Regions from separate parts of the Halobacillus sp. SY10 genome, predicted to be linked through region 3. Evidence: riboswitches for the same ligand, from Rfam matches in the RefSeq annotation. Region 3 holds a riboswitch; each other region holds the start of a gene.
What was found. Region 3 has a riboswitch for cobalamin ahead of ACJA3J_RS01870 (ribonucleoside-diphosphate reductase subunit alpha). Riboswitches for the same ligand answer to the same signal wherever they lie in the genome.
Positions count from the first base shown of each region.

Region 1: it holds a riboswitch for cobalamin, as region 3 does, so the genes downstream of both, ACJA3J_RS12630 (hypothetical protein) here and ACJA3J_RS01870 (ribonucleoside-diphosphate reductase subunit alpha) in region 3, are expected to answer to the same signal.
Region 2: it holds a riboswitch for cobalamin, as region 3 does, so the genes downstream of both, ACJA3J_RS11550 (DUF4430 domain-containing protein) here and ACJA3J_RS01870 (ribonucleoside-diphosphate reductase subunit alpha) in region 3, are expected to answer to the same signal.

Region 1 covers NZ_CP174345.1:2,495,859-2,503,660, reverse strand. Annotated here, with positions in the region: gene prpB (methylisocitrate lyase) at 1-346, opposite strand, end outside; gene ACJA3J_RS12640 (bifunctional 2-methylcitrate dehydratase/aconitate hydratase) at 367-1,809, opposite strand; gene mmgD (citrate synthase) at 1,883-2,998, opposite strand; gene ACJA3J_RS12630 (hypothetical protein) at 3,040-3,261, opposite strand; cobalamin riboswitch at 3,436-3,639, opposite strand; gene ACJA3J_RS12625 (LacI family DNA-binding transcriptional regulator) at 4,386-5,381, shown strand; gene ACJA3J_RS12620 (extracellular solute-binding protein) at 5,487-6,839, shown strand; gene ACJA3J_RS12615 (carbohydrate ABC transporter permease) at 6,929-7,802, shown strand, end outside.
Region 2 covers NZ_CP174345.1:2,260,041-2,267,842, reverse strand. Annotated here, with positions in the region: gene ACJA3J_RS11570 (cytochrome c biogenesis protein ResB) at 1-456, shown strand, start outside; gene ccsB (c-type cytochrome biogenesis protein CcsB) at 474-1,664, shown strand; gene ACJA3J_RS11560 (response regulator transcription factor) at 1,772-2,488, shown strand; gene ACJA3J_RS11555 (ATP-binding protein) at 2,488-4,272, shown strand; cobalamin riboswitch at 4,318-4,499, shown strand; gene ACJA3J_RS11550 (DUF4430 domain-containing protein) at 4,706-5,107, shown strand; gene ACJA3J_RS11545 (ECF transporter S component) at 5,114-5,626, shown strand; gene sigX (RNA polymerase sigma factor SigX) at 6,368-6,910, shown strand; gene ACJA3J_RS11535 (hypothetical protein) at 6,897-7,802, shown strand, end outside.
Region 3 covers NZ_CP174345.1:345,944-353,745, forward strand. Annotated here, with positions in the region: gene ACJA3J_RS01855 (ammonium transporter) at 1-1,014, opposite strand, end outside; gene ACJA3J_RS01860 (P-II family nitrogen regulator) at 1,043-1,384, opposite strand; gene ACJA3J_RS01865 (ribonucleotide-diphosphate reductase subunit beta) at 1,606-2,646, opposite strand; gene ACJA3J_RS01870 (ribonucleoside-diphosphate reductase subunit alpha) at 2,663-4,876, opposite strand; cobalamin riboswitch at 5,042-5,217, opposite strand; gene ACJA3J_RS01875 (class I SAM-dependent methyltransferase) at 5,448-6,068, shown strand; gene ACJA3J_RS01880 (alpha/beta hydrolase) at 6,178-7,026, opposite strand; gene ACJA3J_RS01885 (pyridoxamine 5'-phosphate oxidase family protein) at 7,235-7,660, shown strand; gene ACJA3J_RS01890 (cation diffusion facilitator family transporter) at 7,701-7,802, opposite strand, start outside.

The sequences.
Region 1 (7,802 bases), 2.1 Mb from region 3:
CCACCCCGGCTTCGACCATTTCCCTTGCTGCTCGGGCTACATTAATGACTCCGCCATAACCCGTATCGATATCAACAAGCAGGGGGAGGTCCGAGGCTCGGATAAGTTCCTGTGCTTTTTCCGCCATTTCGTTCGAATAGATGAGTCCTAAGTCTGGAAGCGCTCGACTTGCTGTATAGGCAGCTCCGGATAAATAAATGGCTTGGAATCCGACATCTTTTGCAATTTTTGCTGACATACCATCGTGAGCACCTGGAATTTTCAACAGTTCTGGTTGATCAATCAGGCGTTTGAAAACTTCTGCTCTTTCTGGCTGGGTAGATGTGGATTCGAATATCCATGACATATGATTTTCCTCCTTACCATTTAAATTCTAAACAGCTCCATGAATTGGTTGACTGGAGTATCCGTCAGCTCATCATAATCCTCACAAAGGTTAAGGATACGGTTCACTTGACGGAATGGAAAGCGTGTCTTTAAATTATTTTGAAATTTATTCAACAGGAGCGGGATTCCTTCGTCACGGCGACGTCGATGGCCGATCGGATACTCGATAGCGATCTCTTCTGTAGAGGTGCCATCATTAAAGAACACTTGAACGGCATTGGCGATGGAACGTTTGTCAGGATCAAGGTAGTCTTTGCTGTACTGTTCATTTTCAATGGTAACCATTATGTTTCGCAGACGGTCGATTTCAGGATTCGCGGCTACGTCGTCTTCATAATGGTCTGCATTCAAAGATCCATATAATAGACCAATGGCTGTGATGTATTGCAAACAGTGATCACGGTCTGCAGGGTTATTTAGTGGTCCTTTTTTATCAATGATTCGGATGGCAGATTCATGTGTCGTAATCGTTACACGCTCGATCTCGTCGATTCTCCCTTTGACTTGGTCATGAAGTTCGATCGCTGCTTCTGCTGCCGTTTGGGCATGAAATTCAGCTGGGAATGAAATCTTGAATAAGATATTTTCCATCACATAAGAATCGAATGGACGTGCTAAGGTGAGTTCTTTTCCGCCGAAAAGTACATCCTGAAATCCCCAGCCAGGTGCAGACAAGGCAGTTTTGTATCCCATTTCTCCGTTCATCGTCATCAAGGCGAGCCTTACACCACGGCTTGTTGCATCTCCGGCCGCCCATGATTTTCGGGAGCCTGTGTTTGGTGCATGGCGGTAAGTACGAAGACTCGAGTTATCAATCCAGGCTTGGGAAACTGCGTTCACTACGTCTTCTTTACTGCCACCTAACATGGCTGTTACGACTGCTGTTGTGGCTATTTTTACGTAAAGAACATGGTCAAGCCCCTCACGGTTGAGGCTGTTTTCTAAAGCTAAGACCCCCTGGATTTCATGAGCTTTTACAATATTCTCAAGAACATCATCCATCTTCAGCGGTTCTTTCCCCTCTGAAATTCGTTTACGGCTGATGTAATCGGAAATTGCCAGGATTCCCCCTAAGTTGTCGGAAGGATGCCCCCATTCTGCTGCTAGCCATGTATCATTGTAATCGAGCCAGCGGATCATGCATCCTATATTAAAAGCTGCGTGGACGGGGTCCAATTCATAGGACGTACCGGGTACACGAGAGCCATTCGGAACGACAGTGCCAGGAACAATAGGTCCTAAGTGCTTCGTACATTCCGGATAACGTAAGGCTAAAAAGCCGCAGCCTAATGTGTCCATCAGCACGTATTGGGCGGTTTCTAAAGCTTCCTCGCTTGTGATGTTCCCGTAAACCGCGTATTCTGCAATGCGATCCATAACTTGATCCGTAGACTGAGCCGTATTTATTTTCACTTCTGTCATTTTCATCGCCACCTTTTTTATTTTTAAAATGATGTTTGTAAAAGCCGACCGGGACCAGCCAGGCAGCTTGCGATTAAGGGTGCAGACCACGAGGCCCCGTATAGAGAACTCTCGGCCTGAACAATTTGTTGTTGGCATATTGTTCGGATACGTGAGCACACAACCCAAGCGTGCGGGCAGCAAAAAATATCGGGGTGTACAAATCAATTGGTATACCTAAGAGATAGTAGACGGGTGCGGCATAATAGTCCAGGTTCGGATATAAACCCTTTTCTTCTTTCATCAGCTGTTCTCCTGCTTCGCACATCTCAAAAAGATCTTCGCGTTTTCTCTTTACAGCCAGTTCACGTAACGCTTCTTTCATAAGAGCTGCTCTAGGGTCCATCTTCTTCATGTACACACGGTGTCCGAAACCCATGACTTTTTCTTTATTGTTAAGTTTTTCATAGAGAAGATGGCGGAATCCATCCGTTGTTTCTCCTTCTAACAGCATGTGCATGACTGCTTCATTCGCTCCACCGTGGAGGTTTCCTTTCAATGAAGCCACTGCTCCAGTGAGGGCTCCATAAATGTCAGCGTTTGTCGAAGCGATCACACGTGCTGCGAAGGTCGAATTTGGCATTTCATGTTCGCTATATACCATCAAAGACTGATCAAAATAGTCTGCTTCCGCTTGAGTCGGCTCTTTTCCTGTAATCATGTATAAGAAATTGGTACTATAGGGAAGTTCCTGTTTGGGTTCAACGACAGCTTCATCATGAAGGATATGATAGCTGTTCGCCACGATATTTGGAATTTTTGCCAGCAGCCTGAGAGCGGTCTTGCTGATTTCCTCCTCCCGCCGTCCATCTAAATTTTTTTCGTACCCTGCAAGGGCAGATATCCCTGTGCGTAAAGCGTCCATCGGGTGGGTTTCTTTAGGCAGTTTGCTGAATAGGGAAAAGAAATCAGCAGGCAGGTCATATTCTTTTTTCAATTCTTGTTCAAGAGAGGAGCGTTGTTCGTCATCAGGGAGCACACCTTGAAGTAAAAGCTGGACTAAATCAAGATATTGTTTGTTCTCGGCTAGCTCAATGAGTTCATATCCACGAAGGACGATTTCTTCCGCATCAACATCTAAATAAGACAGTTTTGTTTCGGTTGCAATGACACCGTCTAAACCTGGTTTGTAGGCTGTTTGCTCTGCCATGAAAATTCCTCCTCTTTTTGTTAACGCTTTCAAATAAGTATTTAAACTTTTGAAGGCACCTGCGGATATCCACACACTTCCTCATGAACAAGGGTATAGGCGGCATCGAGGTTATCCATCTCCTGCGCTTGGCCGTCCTCGCTGGGTATCTCTTTTTTTAATTCGTTATAGGTCGATTCGAGTGAACAGGAAACGGAGGAATACAGGCGATTCATAATACAAGCTTTGAATCTATTCACGTAATACTCGGTTGCAATGGTCAAAGAAAAACACCTCTAATCAAATGGAAATGAAGGCAATAAAAAAACAACTTTCAGAGAAAGTTGTTAAGTTGAGATTTGCAATTTAATAGAGTATAAAACCAATACATCAGGTATAGAGCACCCACTGGTCCAAACTCTTTCACTCGCACTTAACACCTCCTATCCTCGTAGGTATGGATGTTCGCTGACAAAGGCAGGTCTCCTGGCTTATGATCATCGCTCCCTGGCTCCTTCCCATTCCCGTTTTTAACGGAGAACAGTGGTCTTTCCAGTTTGCTCCCAAATACAGTTGCGGGACAGCATCGGATTTACACCGATTTCCCTTTTAAGCAAATAAGCTTGAACAAGCTTATTTGCACCTGAGTCTGAAACATATTCAGTTATGACCTTTTCAATATAACAAAGATTTTGAAAATAGACAATTATTTCTAAAAAATGAGTGGTAAACAAGGTGATTGAAATCTTTTAGTAAGACGGAAAGTGAAATTATTGAAATGTTTAAACCTCATGGCTGTAAGAATGGAATCGATTCTATTATGAAATCTATTTTAAAAGCCGAGTGTTACTATTCAAAAAAAGTGCCTGACCCCCACTTCTAGTGATAGAGTGGAGGGGAAGGCATTTTTTAGGCTCATTTGGGAATAAATTATTTGCTTTTTTTCTTCTTAAGGTAACTTATATATATGGCTATTACTCCACCTAATGTAAAAGCATGTACAGTAAAAGCTGAAATCTGAGTACTAGGAAGGTCTCTGTTAAAAATGTTATATAGTGATATAGCTGCTATTAATAATAAGCCTATTAGACTTAGAGTCAATTTCAATTAAAAACCTCCTGGTAAATATTTTCTTGTCTCACTATACAATAGACTAATTCACACGTAAAAACAGTAATGGAATTTTGCGAAATAACGCATAAAAAAGTGCCTGCCCCCATACTGCTAAAGTTTTAACGTGTCGTGGTAGGGGAGCACTTTTTTTCATGAATTCAAAGTCATATTTCTATTTCATAAGCAAAAAAAGATGTCAAAAACACATTGACGAAAACGTTTACAAGGAGTATAGTTTACACAAGGTAATCGATTACGTAAACGATTAAGTGAGTTTTAGAAATGAGGATTAACCATGGTTTCCATTAAAGATGTTGCAAAAAAAGCCCAAGTCTCTACAGCAACCGTATCTCATGTGATCAATGAGACCAGATTTGTAGCCGATGAGACCAAACAGAAAGTTTACCTGGCGATGAAGGATCTGAATTACCAGCCGAACCGGATCGCAAGAAGTCTCAGAAGTCGTAAATCGAATACGATCGGACTTTTGGTTCCGTTAGTTGCCGAAGATACATCGAATTTCTTCTTCATGAGCATTGCGAATGGAATTGAAAAGGTATTGAAAGAGAATGGATATAACCTGATCCTTAGTAATTCCGACGAAGATGAAGGAACGGAAAAAGATCAAATCCGCGTTTTTAATACGCAGTTGATTGACGGATTGATCATTGCCCCTGTAAACGGGAAAGATTCAGCATATAAACAGGAATTAACCGGTGACTATCCCGTCGTTTATATTGACCGTCATCCGAGCGGTATTGAAGGGGACATGGTTCTTGTTGATAACCTTCGCGGGTCGTATGAGGCTGTCACTGCTCTCCTTAACAAAGGGTACGAGCGGATCGGCTTTATCACAGGCACCCTTGGGATTACGACTAGTGATGAACGCTTGAATGGGTATAAACAAGCCCTGGAAGAAAAAGGGCTTCCCGTAAGGAAAGAGTTTATCAAAGAAGGGCCGGCCACCTTTGAACAAGGCTATCAGTTAGCGAAAGAGCTTCATGAAGCAGGAGTTTCTGCTTTGTTTATCGCCAATAATGTCATGACGATGGGAGCTGTTTCTTACCTTAAGGAACATCAGGTCAACATTCCTGAAGAAATCGGCATCATAGGCTATGACGATTATGATTGGATGAAGATCACGTCACCTCCTTTATCTGTCGTCAGGCAGCCGGCGTTTGAGATTGGAAAAGTCGCTGTTGAGCAGCTGCTTAAGAGAATAAATGGATCACAAGAGAAATATACAGAAGTCATGCTCGATTCAGAGTTGGTACAGAGAGGTTCCTTTTAAAGAGAACCTTCTCTTTTTAACCATAAAGTAAACGATTACGTAAACGTTTTTATGGAATGGAAGGTTGGTTGTCAGCGTTCAATTATGAAATGGGAGGTACGGAGGATGAAAAAATTATCATTGTTGTTGGCAGGGGTTTTAGTCATGTTGATGCTTGCGGCTTGTTCAAGTGACAGTGACGCGAATTCAGAAGCAGATGGTGGGAGTTCCGGGGAGAACACAACAAGTGACACTGTAGAAACCGGCTCTGTTGAAACAAGTGTTGAAGCTACAGGGGACGAAGAGGTGATGCTTGATTTCTGGATTCACCAGACAGGTGAAGACGAGACGAATGCGTACATTGAGTTGATTGATGCTTTCAACAAAGAGCATGAGGACATTCATGTCAACGCAGAAGTCATCATTGATGACGGAGCAAGTGCTTACAGTGACAGCATCAATGCTGCACTTGTAGCAGGGAACCTGCCAGATGTGATGGCCGTCGACGGTCCTTACGTCTCAAGCTTTGCTGAAGCTGGAGTGATTCAGCCGATCGACGAATATATCGACGAAGAAACGAAAAGCCAATATGTCGATTCGATCATTCAACAAGGCACATACAACGATCAATTGTATTCCTTAGGCGCCATGGAAGCTTCCGTCATGCTTTATTACAACAAAGACTTGTTGGATGAGGCAGGGATCGAGCCGGCTGATTCTATCGAAGAAGCGTGGACATGGGATGAATTGATGGAGAATGCCAAGCAGTTGACGACCGAAGACCGTTATGGACTGAACTTGTTCATGAACTATGGCGTTGGTGAATGGCTGACGTTCATGGGAGCCCCGCTTGCCTGGTCGAACGGGGGCGCGTTGATTTCCGATGACGGTAAAACAGTGGATGGATATTTGAATAGTCCTGAAACCATTGAAGCTTTGAACTATGTGAAAGAGCTATTCGCTGAAGGTGTGGTTACTGATAGTCCTGGGGAGATGCAGTTTGAGGAAGGAAATGCAGCCCTTGCTTTAGGCGGTCCATGGATCGCTGTTTCTGCTGAAGACGCCGGCTTGAACTGGGGAATGATGCCGTACCCTTACAAAGATGAAAAAGTCTCTCCATCCGGAAGCATGGCTTATGCGGTAACGAACAACACAGAAAATCCTGAAGCAGCTGTCGAGCTTATGAAGTGGATGACGAATGAAGAAGCAACGATCAAAATTTCGAAAGCCACAGGCATGCCACCGGCACAGAAATCTGCGTTCGAAACCATGGAAAAATTCAATGAGCTTCCATGGAGTGTTATGAAGGAACAAGTGATCCAAACCGCCCATGCCCGCCCGTCTACACCGGCTTATCCGGTATTGACAGATGCATTTGCTCAATCTTTCCACGCTGCTGCTCTGGGTGAAGATGTAGAGAGTGTGGTAGAACAGCAGGTCCAGCGTGTCGAGCGTGAATTGAAACGTTTTGAAGAATAGTCCGACGAATGGCCGGGGCCTGTGAGTGCTGCAGGCTCCCTCTGATTTTTAACGACCGTCTACGGGTTTGAAAGAGAGGGTGAACACATATGAAAGGGAACAGTTCTTCTGCAAAACCACTGACCGATCACGATCACTATAAGGCTCCGTCAGAACCATCGATCAAAAAGGTGCCGCCAAAAAGGAAGAAAAGAAGAAGGTCACAGGCCTTCCAGGAAGCTGTGACAGGCTACTTCTTTCTAGCTCCTGCCTTAATTCTTCTGGGCGTATTCCTTTTGTATCCGATGGGGGCCGCTTTCTATTATAGTTTTACAGATTTCTATATTTTAAAACCGGATGATATTTCATTTATCGGGTTCGAGAATTTTTCTTATATATGGCAGGATGCTCAATTCCGGCAGGCCTTTTGGAATACCGTTTACTTTTCTGTCATCGTCGTTCCTGTCCAGCTGGCGGTCGCGTTAGGGCTAGCCTTGCTCATTAATAAAAAATTAAAGTTCCGCGTGTTTTTCCGAACAGCCTTTTTCTCGCCTGTCGTGATGTCTTTGGTTGTGGTATCGATTCTCTGGACGTTCATGTACAATCCAAACGAAGGTTTGATCAACCAGCTGCTCGGACTTATAGGGATTTCCCCACAACCATTTCTTACAAGCCCAGATCAGGCCATGAATTCCATCATTGTCATGTCTGTCTGGCAGGGGGCCGGGTTCCAGATGATGATTTTCCTGGCAGGCCTTCAAAACATACCGAACCATTTGTATGAAGCGGCAGATATTGATGGAGCAAGCAATTGGCAGAAGTTTTTACATGTCACTCTGCCAGGTTTGAAAAACATTGCACTGTTCATTTTTATCACCATCAGTATTGCTGCCTTTAAATTACTCGTTCAGCCGATGATCATGACACAGGGCGGACCGCTTGGGTCTACCAAGTCTCTCGTCTATCACATCTATGAAACGGGAT
Region 2 (7,802 bases), 1.9 Mb from region 3:
GTAAACTATTTTCCTGAGTATGAAATGCAGGACGGTCAGCCGGCTTCGGTCTCCAAGTATCCAAAGAACCCAGCTTTCGTATTCAACCTGTACCCACCAGGTGAAGAAACACCTGAAACTAGTTTCCTAGGTATAGGGGCGAATATCGATGCTGGAGAGAATAACCAATATAAACTTGGCCTAACAGGTTTCGATACGCGGGACGTCACAGGTCTGACTGTGAAAAAGGATCATACGTTAGGAATCATCTCTCTCGGAGGCGCGATCTTCATGATCGGCGTCATTCAGGGAATGTATTGGAACCATCGTCGTATCTGGCTACAGCCAAGATCAGACGGAGCCTGGATTGCGGGACATACGAATAAAAACTGGTACGCCTTGAGAATGGAAATTGAAAAATCAATTGAAGGCACTCACATCGAGGCCCCTCAGGACCAGTATGAAATGAAATCATAGAGTCAGGAGGATGAAATATGGGAGATTGGACAGCCATAAGCGGCAATCTGCTCTATGCTGCTTTTTTCATCTATTTAATTGCGACCTTCTTCTTTGCGGGAACCATACGCGATAAAAAGAAAGGGAAGAGCCGCGTAGCAGGAAATATCGGAATTACGCTTGCGATTATCGGGTTCCTCACTCAAATCGGATATTTTATTACTAGGTGGATCGCAAGCGGTCACGCCCCGATCAGTAACTTGTTTGAATACACGACGTTTTTTGGAATGATGCTTGTCTTCGCATTCATCGTTCTCTACTTTATTTACAGAGTGGATCTCTTAGGGTTATTTGCTTTACCGATTGCCCTACTATTGATCGCTTTTGCAAGCATGTTCCCGACGGAAATTTCACCTCTAGTACCATCTTTGCAGTCCCATTGGTTATACATTCACGTAACTACTGCATCACTTGGTCAAGGGATTTTATCGGTTAGTTTTGTCGCAGGCTTGATCTTCTTGATCAGCCAGGTGGACCAGAGCAAGCGCTCCAAGCATACGGTTTGGCTCGAGTTTGTCATTTATGTCATTGCTGTGACGCTTGCTTTCATCATTGTTTCTTCATCCTTCAGTGCGATGAATTACGAAGCGAGTTTTGAAGCACCGATTGAAGGACAACAAGCGGAGATCACGTACAACATGCCAGCCATTGTAGGACCTTATCAAGGAGAATTGATAAGTGAAGGTAGCATGTCTCCATTGTTCCAAGCGCCAGAATGGATGCGCGGGGAGGATGCGGCGAAGAAATTCAACACCTTCCTATGGGCACTTCTTGGTGGAATAGTCCTTTACTGGGGTACAAGGTTGATCTTAAGAAAACGAATCGCTGCAGCTATACAGCCACTCCTAAATAAAAAAGTGAACCCTGAACTTGTCGATGAAGTATCCTACCGCGCTGTTGCCATTGGTTTCCCAGTGTTTACATTGGGAGCACTGATTTTTGCCATGATTTGGGCTCAGCAAGCCTGGGATCGTTTCTGGGGATGGGATCCGAAAGAAGTGTGGGCACTGATCACATTCTTCTTCTATGCGGCTTACCTTCATTTACGCTTATCCAGAGGTTGGCAGGGAATGAAGTCCGCATGGCTTGCAGTCGGAGGCTTCGGAATCATTATGTTCAATTTGATTGCGGTCAACTTAATTATTTCAGGCTTACATTCTTATGCATAAAAAACAAAAGGCAGGCGAGAATTCTTTGAACTCCGCCTGCCCTTTGTGTAAAGGATAAAGATAATGAATCCATAAGAGTATTATTTCTATGATGTGGAGGTTTTTAAATGGATCAAGAAGCGAAAGTGTTAGTAGTGGATGATGAAGAACGTATCCGCCGCCTGATTCGCATGTACCTGGAGAGAGAGGATTATATCATTGATGAAGCGGAAGACGGGGAAGAAGCCTTGCAAAAAGCGCTTCAGAATGAATATGATGTGATCCTGCTTGATTTGATGCTTCCAGGAAAAGATGGGATTGAAGTGTGTAAAGAGCTGCGTGAGAAGAAAGCCACTCCAGTGATCATGCTTACGGCCAAAGGGGAGGAAGCCAACCGCGTGCAAGGGTTTGAAGTGGGAACCGACGACTATATCGTTAAACCATTCAGTCCAAGAGAAGTCGTTTTACGAGTGAAAGCGCTCCTGCGTCGTTCTTCTTCTACGAAGTTTTTAGAAACGGAAACTTCCGCGCGGAATGTACTTGTTTTCCCTCACATGACGATCGATAATGATGCTCACCGTGTGACTGCTGATGGAAAGGAAGTGGCTTTGACACCGAAAGAGTACGAACTTCTTCACTACATGGCGCAGTCTCCGGATAAAGTTTTTGACAGAGAACAATTGCTGAAAGAGGTATGGCAGTATGAATTTTTCGGCGATCTTCGGACGGTCGATACCCATGTTAAACGACTCCGCGAAAAATTAAGCAAAGTTTCTGCAGAAGCGGCAGGGATGATTGTTACGGTATGGGGAATCGGCTATAAGTTTGAGGTATCTGGTGACTGATGTTCTGGCGTAGTGTAGTCGGGAAGTTATGGTTCACCATCTTATTATTGGTTTGCTTTGTCCTCTTTATATTGACTGTTCTTCTCCTCGAGTTCTTTCAAAACTATCATGTCGTAGAAGCAGAAAGGCATCTGCTGCAGACGGCGGACCGAATTTCAGACGTCGTGGATCGCTATGAACAAGAGGAAGACCTTTTACTATCGACAACAGCCCTTGTCAAAGATCCGGCTAGTCGAGCCGTCATTGTAAAAGGAGAGGATGATCCGCTGGTTTCGGAAAGTGATTCCGATTCACTGCCTGTGCTAGATTATGAATGGTTTAAAAATGACGAAGATACAGCAACCGTTTTGAATGAAGGCGCAGATGTTAAAAAAGTTGCCGATCTAGGAAATGGCGAGACTGGAGTCATGGTTGTCGGCACTCCACTTAATAACCAGGACGGGGCTGTTTTTGTCTATCAATCACTGGATACGATTGAAGAAACGTCCGAACAGACGACAAAAATCATATTCCTGGGTGCTGGAATTGCCATCGTATTAACGACCATTTTCGCCTTTTTCCTCTCCACTCGAATCACGGCACCTTTGATTAAAATGAGAGAAGGTGCCCTCGAACTTGCCAAAGGCGAGTTCAACACGAAGATACCCATACGTACACATGATGAAATCGGTGAACTGGCGATGGCCTTTAACCGGATGGGCCGGGAGTTGAAGTTTCATATCAATGCTTTGAATCAGGAAAAAGAACAGCTCTCGGGTATTTTGAGGTCGATGGCAGATGGCGTCATAACGTTTAATCGCGAAGGGGATGTGCTCATTTCCAATCCCCCCGCACAACAATATTTAGATGCCTATGCGTTTGAAAAGAACGCTGCATCCACGTCTTCTGATCAAACGTCCCTTCCAGAACCGCTGAGGGATTTGTTTAACAATGTTATCACGGATGAAAATGAATCCATGATCGAGATGACATTACAAGGCAGGTCCTGGGTGATCATCATGACACCTTTGTATGACAAAGAAAAAGTACGTGGAGCTGTCGCGGTCCTTCGGGATATGACGGAAGAAAGAAGACTGAACAAGCTCCGCAAAGACTTTATCGCTAATGTATCCCACGAATTGCGTACCCCCATTTCGATGCTGCAAGGGTATAGTGAAGCCATCGTGGATGACATTGCGGAATCAAAAGAAGACAAAAATGAACTCGCGCAAATCATCCATGACGAGTCGCTCAGGATCGGTCGTCTTGTCAATGAGCTTTTGGATATAGCACGGATGGAAGCGGGACATATTCAGTTGAATGAAGAATCTGTTGAAATTGAGCCATTTTTGAACAAAATCATTCGGAAATTCAGTGGGATTGCCAAAGAGAAGTCTGTAGACCTTCATTTGAAAGTAGAAGGGGAGTTCGGGTTCCTCGATTTCGATCCTGATCGTATTGAACAAGTGTTTACAAATTTGATTGATAATGCGATCCGACATTCCGACCCGGGCAGTCAGGTACAGGTGATTCTTGAACAAGATGAAAAGGAATGGATTGCAAGTGTCAAAGACTCCGGGTATGGAATTGCCGAGGAAGACCTTCCATTCGTCTTTGAGCGTTTCTATAAAGCAGATAAATCAAGGAAGCGTGAAGATAAAAATTACAAAAAAGGCACAGGGCTCGGACTTGCGATTGCGAAAAACATTGTAGAAGCCCATGATGGGGCCATTAGTGTGCACAGCAAGTTGAAAGAAGGAACCACCTTTACTTTTAAAATTCCTTTTACACATAAGGAAAAATAAAGTTGCTATATTCGGAAAATTGTTGTAATCTTGTTTATGGAAACTTCATAAGAAGAGGATTCAGGTGTCTGAAAAGACTTGATAGGGAATCTGGTGGAAAACCAGAACTGTCCTCGCAACTGTAAGTGTAGACGAAAAGGAAATTCCACTGTACCTTCAGGTATGGGAAGGATCCTGATTAGGATGACGCACAAGTCAGTAGACCTGCCTGATCCAACGTTTCAAAGCTTCGGGGATTGAGCATTTGAGACAACCGATCGGTATGACGTGGAACGTAGATCTTATCCTTTCGTTTGTCTTAAGCTTACCCTTGTAGAAGGGTAAGCTTTTTTTGTGGTAGGAAAGATATAACGATTTCTACATACAGGTGACTTGGTTGTCTTCGCTTTTCTCTCCTCCTGGCCGTGAAACAAAAAGAAAGGGAGAGATTGTAATGAAAAAATGGAATACGTTACTAACAGCAATGATTCTCGCTGTAGGCATGCTGGCTGGATGTGGGACTCAAGAGGGTAGTGAGACATCAGCTACTCAAGAAGAACAAGTGCAGGAAGTTACTGTACAAGTGCAGCTATCTAAAAACGATGGCGAAGAAATGATTGCGGAAGATGAAATAACAGTAGAAGAAGGAACCACCCTCATGGAAGTCATGGAAGATAACTATGAAGTAGAACAATCCGAAGGGTTCATTAACAGCATCGAAGGGATTGCCGGCAACCAAGAAGAAAAAATGGCTTGGATGTACACCATTAACGGCGATGAAGCAATGGTTGGAGCCAATGAGTACGAAGTAAAGGATGGAGACGAGATCGTTTTTGATTATCAATCTTGGGAATGATGAAGGATGAATACCTATAAGTTAACATTGATTGCCATGCTCGCATCCTTAGCCATAGCAGGAAGGATGGCTTTAGCTCATTTTCCTAATATCCAGCCGGTGACTGCAATCATTATTATTGCCGGTTTCTGGCTCGGACCCAGTGCAGGAATCCTCATTGCACTGCTCACAACCTTTGTGTCTAATGTGTTGTTGGGCATGGGGATATGGACCATCTGGCAGATCATCGCCTGGTCAATTATAGGAATCATTGCCGGTCTCCTAGGGAAATATTGGTCAAAAATGCCATTCTGGGGTCTTTCCATCTATGGCTTTATCAGCGGACTTTTTTTCGGCGTCATTCTTTCCTTAACGATGCGGGCTGCGGGCCAGCCATTTTGGGCGTATTATTTAGCTGGCCTCCCGATGGATATCAATCATGCAGTTTCTAATACTGTGTTCATATTGGCACTATCTCCAATACTCGGAACACTTTTCCAACGCTACGAAAAAAGAAACGCCATATCAAAAGTATCTTAGCTACCCGAACAAGGGTAGCTTTTTTGTTCCCTTAACCCTACCGTTTATTAAAGTTAATGGCAGGATTGTAGAAGATTCAGTTTCGATATAATCGGTGTTCGTTTGCCGTATTGAGAGTCAGGTGTGGTGGGGAAGCAACTCGCTTTCCTGTGGGGGAGTGGCAAGCTTCCTCGGGCTAACGCCCTGCGGGATCTCGCCGATCTCCTTTCTCCCACGGGAGTCTCGCAGCTTCCCCACCACCCCATTCGATGAGTGTGAAAAACGAACCCCTACACTTAGAAAGAGCGTCTTCCAACCCCCTTGTCCAGGAGTCATAAATCGCGCTGTATCAGCATTTCAATAGAGAAGCCACAGACATTTGCATTTCGACAGAGCTTGGGAATTCCGCTATTCGTGGTAGTAGTTTCGAGACACTGAATATGGCAAAGGGGCGGAGGGGGATGGCGAGACTCCTGCGGGAAAAAAGTGCATGGTGAGACCCCACAGGACGCAGTCCGAGGAGGCTCATCGCGCTCCCGCGGAAAGCGAGTTATCCCCCGCAGCCCCGAATCTCTAACCCAAAAGTCTCGAAACTGAGTCTTCCACAATTGGGAGCTTTAGTTGAAGTTGGGATAGAGGTATTGGGCAGGTGATTTTCTTTTGAAAACCCGGTTCCTTTTTCTTTTTTTGCATATTAAGATAGAGAGTGTAACTTTTTTCATACATAAAACGACTATTAAAGTGACCCAGGAGGTACCACCATTGCGAACGTTCTTTGACGAACTATACGAAAACTATCACCATGACCTGTTTCAGTTTCTCATCTATATGGTCAAGGACAGAAGTCTTGCTGAAGACTTGGTTCAGGATGTTTATGTGAGGGTCATGAAATCATATGATTCATTCAATGGAAAAAGCTCTGAGAAAACATGGTTGTTTTCCATAGCCAGGCACGTAGCCATTGACTATTTCCGTAAACAAAAAAGAAAGAGGAACCGCTTCATGGAGTTCTTTGATTGGACTGAGAAAGGTGAGCAAATCAAAGATCAGAATAAAATGCCTGAAGAGATTGCCGTGCAGAATGATGAAATTCAACAAGTGTATCAAGCGCTCGACAAATGTACGGTCGATCAGCGAAGTGTGTTGATTTTCCGTTTCATTCAAGGCATGTCCATAAAAGAAACAGCAGAAATCTTAAGCTGGAGTGAGAGTAAAGTGAAGACGACTCAACATCGAGCCATGAAAGCTCTGAAGATGATACTTGAAGAGATGGAAGAGGGGAGGGGAGATCGTGAAGAAGCGTAATGACGAAGATATCAAAAAAGTATTAGGTGAACTCCCTTCTATGGATGATCGCCAATCGAAAGAAACGCTCTACCAAAAGGTTTCATCACGCGTAAATACACCAAAAAGGAAAGTAGCTCCATGGCTTTTTCCTGGATTAGCTACGATTGCTGTTTTGCTAGTACTTGCCGTGTTCATTCCTGTCTTTTTCAGTAACAATGGAATGCTTACCGTGGAAGAGTCTGCCGATCGTGCGAATGAGAATGCAGAATCCTCGTCGGCGACTGAAGAAACAGCTCCATCTCTTGATTCATCTACCTCAGAGAGTGAAGAGGAAAGTGCTGAAATCAAGGAAGCTGAACCTTCCAGCGAGGATAAGGACCTTCCTCCTGAAGAAAATGCAGAAGAAGAATCCCAAGAGAAAGAGGAAGAATCAAAGCTTGAAGAAACACAAGAAGAGCCTGAGGCAGAGCTTGAGTCACTGGTTTTAAGGAGTGACGAAGGCGGTTATGATACGGTGTCTTATCCAGGGAAAAATGCTGAAGTCATCCTTCCTACCCTCCAGAAGCAGCAGGAGGTCGACACATTTTCACCAGAGAGGTACGGTTTAGCTGAGAGAGCTGTAGAAGGAATCGAATATGAAGTGGATGAAACAGAAGGTTCGGCTGTCGTTACGTTTCCTGATGGTTTCACCGTTAGTGGATCTGCTTGGGCAAGCGCGATTGTTGAAAGCATTCGATGGGACTTGGAGAACTTTCAACTAGAAGAAATTTTTGTTCAAACCGAATCAGGTAATCCCGTCAACCTGGGAAGCTACGGAGAAATGTCCGAAGTTCCTGTCATTCAACAAAGGGAGTACATCTTTCAATTGTATCAATACGAAGGTTCCTCTGAACGTTTATTAGCTCCCATT
Region 3 (7,802 bases):
AGCGATGGCACCGACGGGATCATCAATGCGAACGACTCGATCAAGAAACTGGACGGCTTCTACTAAAATAATACCAGCGATTAAACCGATGGCAAGAGCCCCGGCTAAAGAAACGTTTGCTGTTCCTGCTGTAATCCCTACTAAGCCTGCGAGAGCACCATTCAACGTAAGAGAAGCGTCAATGCGTTTGAACTTAGCGTAAGAATAAAAGGCAGAGCTGATAATTCCTGCTGATGCAGACAACAGAGTGGTTGCGATAACAGAAGGAACAAGAGACGGATCGGCAGCTAGTGTACTTCCGCCGTTAAATCCGAACCACCCGAACCATAGGATGAAGACACCAAGAGCGCCTAAAGGAATGTTATGACCTGGAATGACGTTTACCTTCTTACCACTGTATTTACCAAGACGTGGTCCCAGAAACATGACAGTGACGATGGCGCCGAGCGCGCCTGTTAAGTGGACGACTGTCGAACCGGCAAAATCAACAAATCCTAGCTCGGAAAGCCAACCTCCACCCCAGACCCAGTGTCCAACGACAGGGTAAATGAAGCCGGTCATAACCACAGTAAGGAGAAGGTAGGATCCTAGTTTCATACGTTCAGCGACGGCGCCGGAAATGATCGTGGCACACGTAGCTGCGAATACCGCTTGGAAAACGAAGAACCCGATTTGATCTTCTTGGCCGCTTAAGAGGAAACCGTCAATTCCGATGATCCCACCGCCGGAGGTACCAAACATGATACCGTAACCAACGACAAAATAAAGGACTGCAGCGATGGACATCGTCATGAAGTTCTTCATCAGGATGTTCAGTGCATTCTTTGAACGGGTGAATCCGGCTTCGACCATGGCGAAGCCTGCGTGCATGAAGAATACTAAGAAAGCGGCAATCATGACCCATACCATGTCGACGGATTGCAGAACGGACTCTGCAGAGATTGCTGTTTCGGCGCTTGCGACAACTGGGAATCCTAGAAGAGCAAATAGAAGCAGAGGGGCGATTTTTTTCATAAATGAATTCTTCCTTTCGAATAAAGTATTAGATTAGTGCTTGTTTGCCAGTTTCTCCTGTTCGGATGCGGAACACTTCATCAATCGTAGAAACGAATATTTTTCCGTCGCCGACTTCATCTGTAGCACAGGTATTGATGATGACATCAATCACTGAACCTAGTTCACTGTTCTCAACGACCATTTCTACCTTTACTTTTGGATAGAGCTTAATTTCAAAACGACTGCCTCTGAAGATTCCTTCCTGGCCTTTTTGCTGACCGCATCCGGCAACTTCTGATACCGTTAGTCCTTTCACGCCTAGTTCATCCAGGCTCTGCCTCAAATCCTGGAATGCTTCGGGACGGATGATTGCCTCCACCTTTTTCATGACTATAGTCCTCCTTTTTACATTGTGTAAGGTTTCTTAACACAATGAGTAAGTAATTAAATCTAACTATAAAATAAATATTCTGAAAAATCAATACACTTTTTGATAGTATGTTAGAAAAGTTGACATAAAAGCGTTTTCTTGTTTAAAAAAGAAGACCAGGTCATCCATATTCTGGATGACCTGGTCAGGTAATAGGTAATAATTGGTATAAAACTGTATTAGAGGTCGTCGAAGCCGTTGGTTTCGGACACTTTGGTGTACTGACGTGATTTTTGTTCGAAAAAGTCGGACTTTCCTTCATCGACTTCCTGGTAAGCACGGATCCATTTCAATGGATTTTCTGTATAAGAAGGGAACGGCTTTTCTGCTCCAAGAAGCCTGCAGCGTTTGTTGGCAATGTAACGGATATAGTCTTCCAGGTCCTGAATCGGAATGCCTGGGAATTGGTTCCCGATTAGGTTACGTGCCCATTTGATTTCTAAATCAGCCGCTTGTTTGAACGTATCGGTCACGAACGTCCGGTAGTAATCGTGATCCAACGCGGGGTTTTCATGTAATGTTTCGTTAAATATATGCCCGAACAAACTGACGTGGATTTGTTCATCACGGTTGATGTAGTTGATCATCGTACTTGTGGAGACCATCTTTTGATTTCTCGCAAGATTATAGAAAAAGGCGAAACCGGCATAAAAGAAGAGTCCCTCGAGCACGACATCATAAACAATCGACTTCAGAAAACTGTCCACGGAAGGATCATCGGCGAATGCCTGATATCCATCAGTAATAAAGGTGTTGCGTTCTTTGAGCACTTCATCATGCTTCCAGTAATCAAAAATCTTTTCCTGTTCTCCTTGATCGACAAGCGTGGACAGAACGTAAGAGTAAGATTGATTATGCACGACTTCCTGAAAGGCGAGCACTTGCATTAAGGCAGATAGACTCGAGTCTGTTAAATAGTCCGCGATTTTTCCTGAATAATCGGTTTGTATAGAATCCAAAAAAGCGAGCAGACCGATGATTTTCTTGAATGCGGTCTGTTCTTGCTCTGAAAGATCCGGCCACTGCTTCAAGTCGTTGCTCATATTGATTTCATTAGGAATCCAGAAATTTGCAAGCATGGTCTTGTACATCGGGTACGCCCACGAATAGCGGGTATTATCCCAATTTAAGATGTTCGAACTTCTTCCGTTGATGACACCTGTCGAGGCATTTGGTGCTTCATAATCGACGAGCTTTCTTTTTTGTATCGATGCCGTCATTTAGGCTTCCTCCTTTTTATGATGAGCAGACTTCACAATCATCAAATTCTTCCTGACTGGATGTTGATCGCGTATAGTAGGTCGTTTTCAATCCGTGTTTCCATGCAGACAAGTGTAAATTCAACAACTCTTTCGCCTGGATGTTGTTCCGTACATAGAGATTAAACGAGATGGATTGATCGATATATTTTTGTCTGATGCTGTTCTGCCTGATGGATGCGTGTTGGTCTACATCGTAGGCGGATGGATAATACCCATAGGTTTCATGGGTTAAATCAGGTGCGGTAACAGGAATCTTGTAATCTTTTTTCTCTTCGGAATAAAACTTTTTGAAAATCGGATCAATACTGGCCGTACTTCCTGCAATGAGGGAGGTACTTGAATTCGGTGCTACAGCCATCAAATATCCATTTCTCATTCCATTCTTGGAAACCTTGTCTTGCAAGGCTTTCCAGTTCCATGTGCCCTCTTGGTCAAACGTTCGTTTAATGAAAAAATCTCCTGTTTGCCAGTCTGATCCTTCGAATAGAGGATAGCTTCCTTTTTCGGCAGCCAAATCAGCACTAGCCTCAATAGCGTGATAGGCGACGGCTTCATACACTTCCTCCGTATAGTCGAGCGCTTCCTGGGATTCCCAGTCGATCTTCTTCTTGGCAAGAAGGTGGGCCCATCCGAAGGTGCCGAGCCCAACGCCACGGTAAGACTGGTTCGTGAGCTGTGCTTGTAACACGGGAATGGTATTTCTGTCGATGACGTTATCGAGCATACGAACTTGAATCGAAATCAAGCGCTTCAGAACACCGTTCGTGACGGCACGACCGAGATTGATGCTCGACAGGTTACAGACAACAAAATCTCCTGGTGTCTTCACAGATATGATTTTACCGTCTTCCACGTATTGTTCATCCTGGATGGTCGGTTTTTGATTCTGGGTGATCTCTGTACAAAGATTGCTGCAATAAACCATACCCGCGTGACTGTTCGGATTCATGCGGTTGACTTCATCCCTGTAAAACATATACGGCGTTCCTGTTTCAAGCTGACCGATCATGATGCGCTTCATAATTTCGATCGCTGGGACTTTCTCTTTAGAAAGGTCTGGATGGGCGACACAGGCGGCATATTTCTCCCGGAAGGATCCAGACCCTCTTTTTTCATCAAAATGATCTTCCAGCGAGTAGCCCATGATGCTGCGGACTTCATGAGGGTCGAACAAGTACCAGTCTTCACGGTTTTCCACTGCCTCCATAAAGAGGTCAGGGATGGATACCCCAGTGAAAAGGTCATGAGTCCGCTGGCGTTCGTCCCCGTTGTTCAATCGGCTGTCGAGGAAAGGGAAGATATCTTTGTGCCATACATCTAAATATACAGCGACAGCTCCCTGGCGCTGCCCCAGTTGGTCCACGCTGACAGCGGTGTTGTTGAGTTGTTTCATCCATGGGAGGATCCCTGACGAGACGCCTTTGAATCCACGGATGTCACTGCCGCGGCTCCTGATTTTACCTAAGTAAACTCCGATGCCCCCACCGTGCTTACTCAGGTTGGCGATGTCGGTATTGCTGTCATAGATGGACTGTAAGGAATCATCGATGGTGTCGATGAAACAGGAACTCAGCTGTCCATACCGTTTTCCTGCATTTGCGAGGGTAGGAGTAGCTACAGTCATATACAAATGACTGAGCGCCCAATACGCTTCTTTGACGAGAGGAAGGCGCTTCGATGCTTTTTCTTCCGCCATCAACACCATGGCGATGATCATGAAACGTTCTTGCGGGAGTTCGTAAACCTCTTTCGCTTTGCTTTTCGCAAGATATCGGTCGCTTAATGTCTTCAAACCAATATAAGTGAAGAGATGATCGCGATCAGGTGCGATAGAATCCTCTAATTCTTCTATTTCCTTTTTTGTGTAATATGTTAGAAGATTCCTGCTGTAAATGTTCTTTTCAATCAATGTTTGGATCAGCCCGTAAAAGTCTTCATAAGGTCCAGGTGTGGATCGATTGTGAGCAGATTTTTCGTACATGTCTTCCAGGTGGATGCGGCTTGCTACATACGTCCAATCTGGATTCGATTCATCGATTTCCGCCAGACACTCTAAAATGAATGCATCTTTGTCATTCTTGAGGGTGGGGGACTTATCAATGAGTCGTTGCACATTTAAATGGGAAAAATCTGCTTGCCATTGTTGAATTCTCTCTTGCCAGGACGTGTTTCTTGTTAAGGTTTCCATTATTTTTCACTCCTTGAAAATGAAGGTGTACGATCATGAATAGTCAGGGTTCGGAAAAATAAAAAAATCCGCTCAACGAAAATTGAGCGGATGAAACCATGAAACGAAGAGAAGACACGAGAGCCTTCGTTCCATCGCTTCATCTTCTCAATCCCCGAAGAAGTTGAAACTGCGACGAACGAAGACAGGTCTCCTGGCTGACACTCGATCTTACTCTGGTCCTTCCCGTGCAAAGCACAGTGGAATGTCCATTTCGCGAGTGATGACAGTTGCGGGGGCAGCTCCGGATTTTAACCGGATTCCCTATTAAGCCTTGTGGCATCTTCTGTTCGTAGATACTATATATAGTGTTTATTTAAGTTTATATTAGCTTATATTGTGTTTCTATCATAACGCTGAAGAAGGAATCATGCAACTCTTTTTTATCGAACTTCGACAAGAATAGAGCTATCATCTCTGTTGTGTTCCGCTATAATGGAGGATAGGAAATATATTTGAAAGGGATGATGGTGTGGCTCAAACATTTAATTGGCATAAGGAAGCGGAAAAGCAATGGAATGATCGTGCGGAAATGTGGAACTCAAAAAGTCGTGAGATGTGGGACGACGGGAGCCGGTGTACGATTGTCCCTTTTTTGACAAAGCGTGTAACTAAAGGGAAAATCGCTGATCTTGGGTGTGGAGATGGTTATGGATCGTATCTGCTTTACAAAGCAGGCTATAATGTTACAGGACTCGATTTGTCAGAAGACATGGTCACGCGAGCGAATGAACGAGTGAATGATGAGCGGATCTCATTTGTTCAAGGAGATTTGACAGACCTGCCGTTTAAAGATGAATCGTTTGACGCGGCGATGGCGATCAATTCATTAGAATGGACAGAAGTCCCGTACAAGGGCCTGGAAGAAATGAAGCGGATTTTGAAGCCGGGCGGCCGATTATGTGTCGGCCTACTCGGACCTACAGCGATGCCGCGTATCAATAGTTATCGCAGGGTATATGGGGAAGAGGTCATTTGTAACACGATGATGCCATGGGAACTTCAAAAAATGGCAGAAGAAACCGGCTGGACCTATGTAGAAGGTCAAGGAGTGTATAAACGTGGGGTGGAAGACCATCACATCGCGCAGCTGGATGAAGAATTAAAACAAGCCTTAACCTTCATGTGGATCTTCATCTTTGAAAAACAATAAACAACAAAAGCACCCGATAAGCGGGTGCTTTTTGTTTGGGAATAAATGTATGACCTGGTACACCAGATAAATACATAGATGTAAATAAATGTATGAACAGGTCATTCCTTTATTCTCCTTCCTCGGTCCAGAGGAATTCTTTGAGTAATTGGTCGACTTCTTCGAGTTCGTGGAGGCCGGAATGTGTGGCTAGCGGGTTGTAGAGGCGTTTTTCCTCATACTGTCCAAAGGGGACGATTTTTTCCAATCCACTCACACTCGAGGCATGGACAAGACCGTCCCAATGCTCGGCTTCAGGGTCATCGGCATTGATGACACCAGCTATAGCAAACACTTCCACATCATTCGGGAACTGATCCTTATTCTGCACCATCTGCTTTAAAGCTTCAGACTTCGGCCGCAGGTCAGTTGTTGCCGCTCCGTAATTGGATGCGAAGTAGCCTTCTTTTTCAATGCCTTTAAAGGGGCTAGCAATGACGGACAATTTCTCTACTCGAGGAACAGAATATTGGTGGTCGCTCAGCAAGTAATTGACCGATGCGATCCCTCCCATCGAGTGGCCGACGAGGTTCACTTGTTGAATGTTGTAATCGGCTTTTAAACGCCGCATGATTTCAGAAAGCCAATGGGTCTGGTTATAGATACTTGCACGATTGTTTTCGAAAAGCACTTGGATGAATGGATTGTGTGTTTCAGCAAAACCACCTCGGATGGTGACATGCCCACGGCTGGAGACATAAACCGTCATATGTTTCTGTCCCCATTGTAAGTTCTGCATCCGGTCCATCATCGTTTCGAAGCTTCGCGGGCCACCTTTAAAGCCATGCACGAACAATGTGGGTACAAGATCTTCGCGGTCCACGGGTTCAGAGCTTCCGGGTCTTGAGTTGATCATAAAAAAGAGCAGGCCGATCAGAAGGGAGCCCATCAAAATCGGCGCCCATTTTTTCCATAGCATAACGTTTTCCTCCTGAAAAACAGATCTATGAATAGTGTAACGGCTAACGCGTGTCGCTTCCTGGTATATTTATGAAAAAAGAATGACAATGTGTCGAAGATATCATTAGCATACCCGGATCTGTCAATGGACATCGAAGGGTTTATCTCCCATTTTTCGGGGAAAACTGAAATTGTAAAAAGATTGGATTACGGAAAGGAGCTTTCCATTGAATCAAGAAGAATTGAAAAAGAAAATCCACGAAGTCATGGAGCAACATAAAGTTGGTACGCTTGCCACAGTGAAAAATAATAAACCCCATTCGCGTTATATGACGTTTTGGAATGATGATGAGTTCACTTTCTATACCCCAACAAACAGAGAGACTCATAAAGCGGATGAAATTGAAGCGAACCCACATGTCCATATCCTTCTCGGATACGAAGGGGAAGGCTATGGGGATTCGTATTTAGAAGTCGAGGGACAGGCGAAGATTCGTGAAGATCAGGAGATCAAAGATAAGTTATGGAACGATCACATGGACCGCTGGTTTGATGGCAAAGATGACCCTGAGTATGTGGTACTTGAAATCATGCCGGAAAATATACGCTATATGAATCAGGGTCAGGAAACACCTGAACGTCTTGATATGTAAAAAGCAAAAAGTGGTCAGCTGCTAGGGCTGACCACTCTTTTTATTGGAGGGAACAAGGTTCGTCTTCATATTCGATTTCCAGAGTGATGTGCTCGAGTGAAATCGGATGTAAGATTTCTTTGACCTCCTCTTTCACTTTACA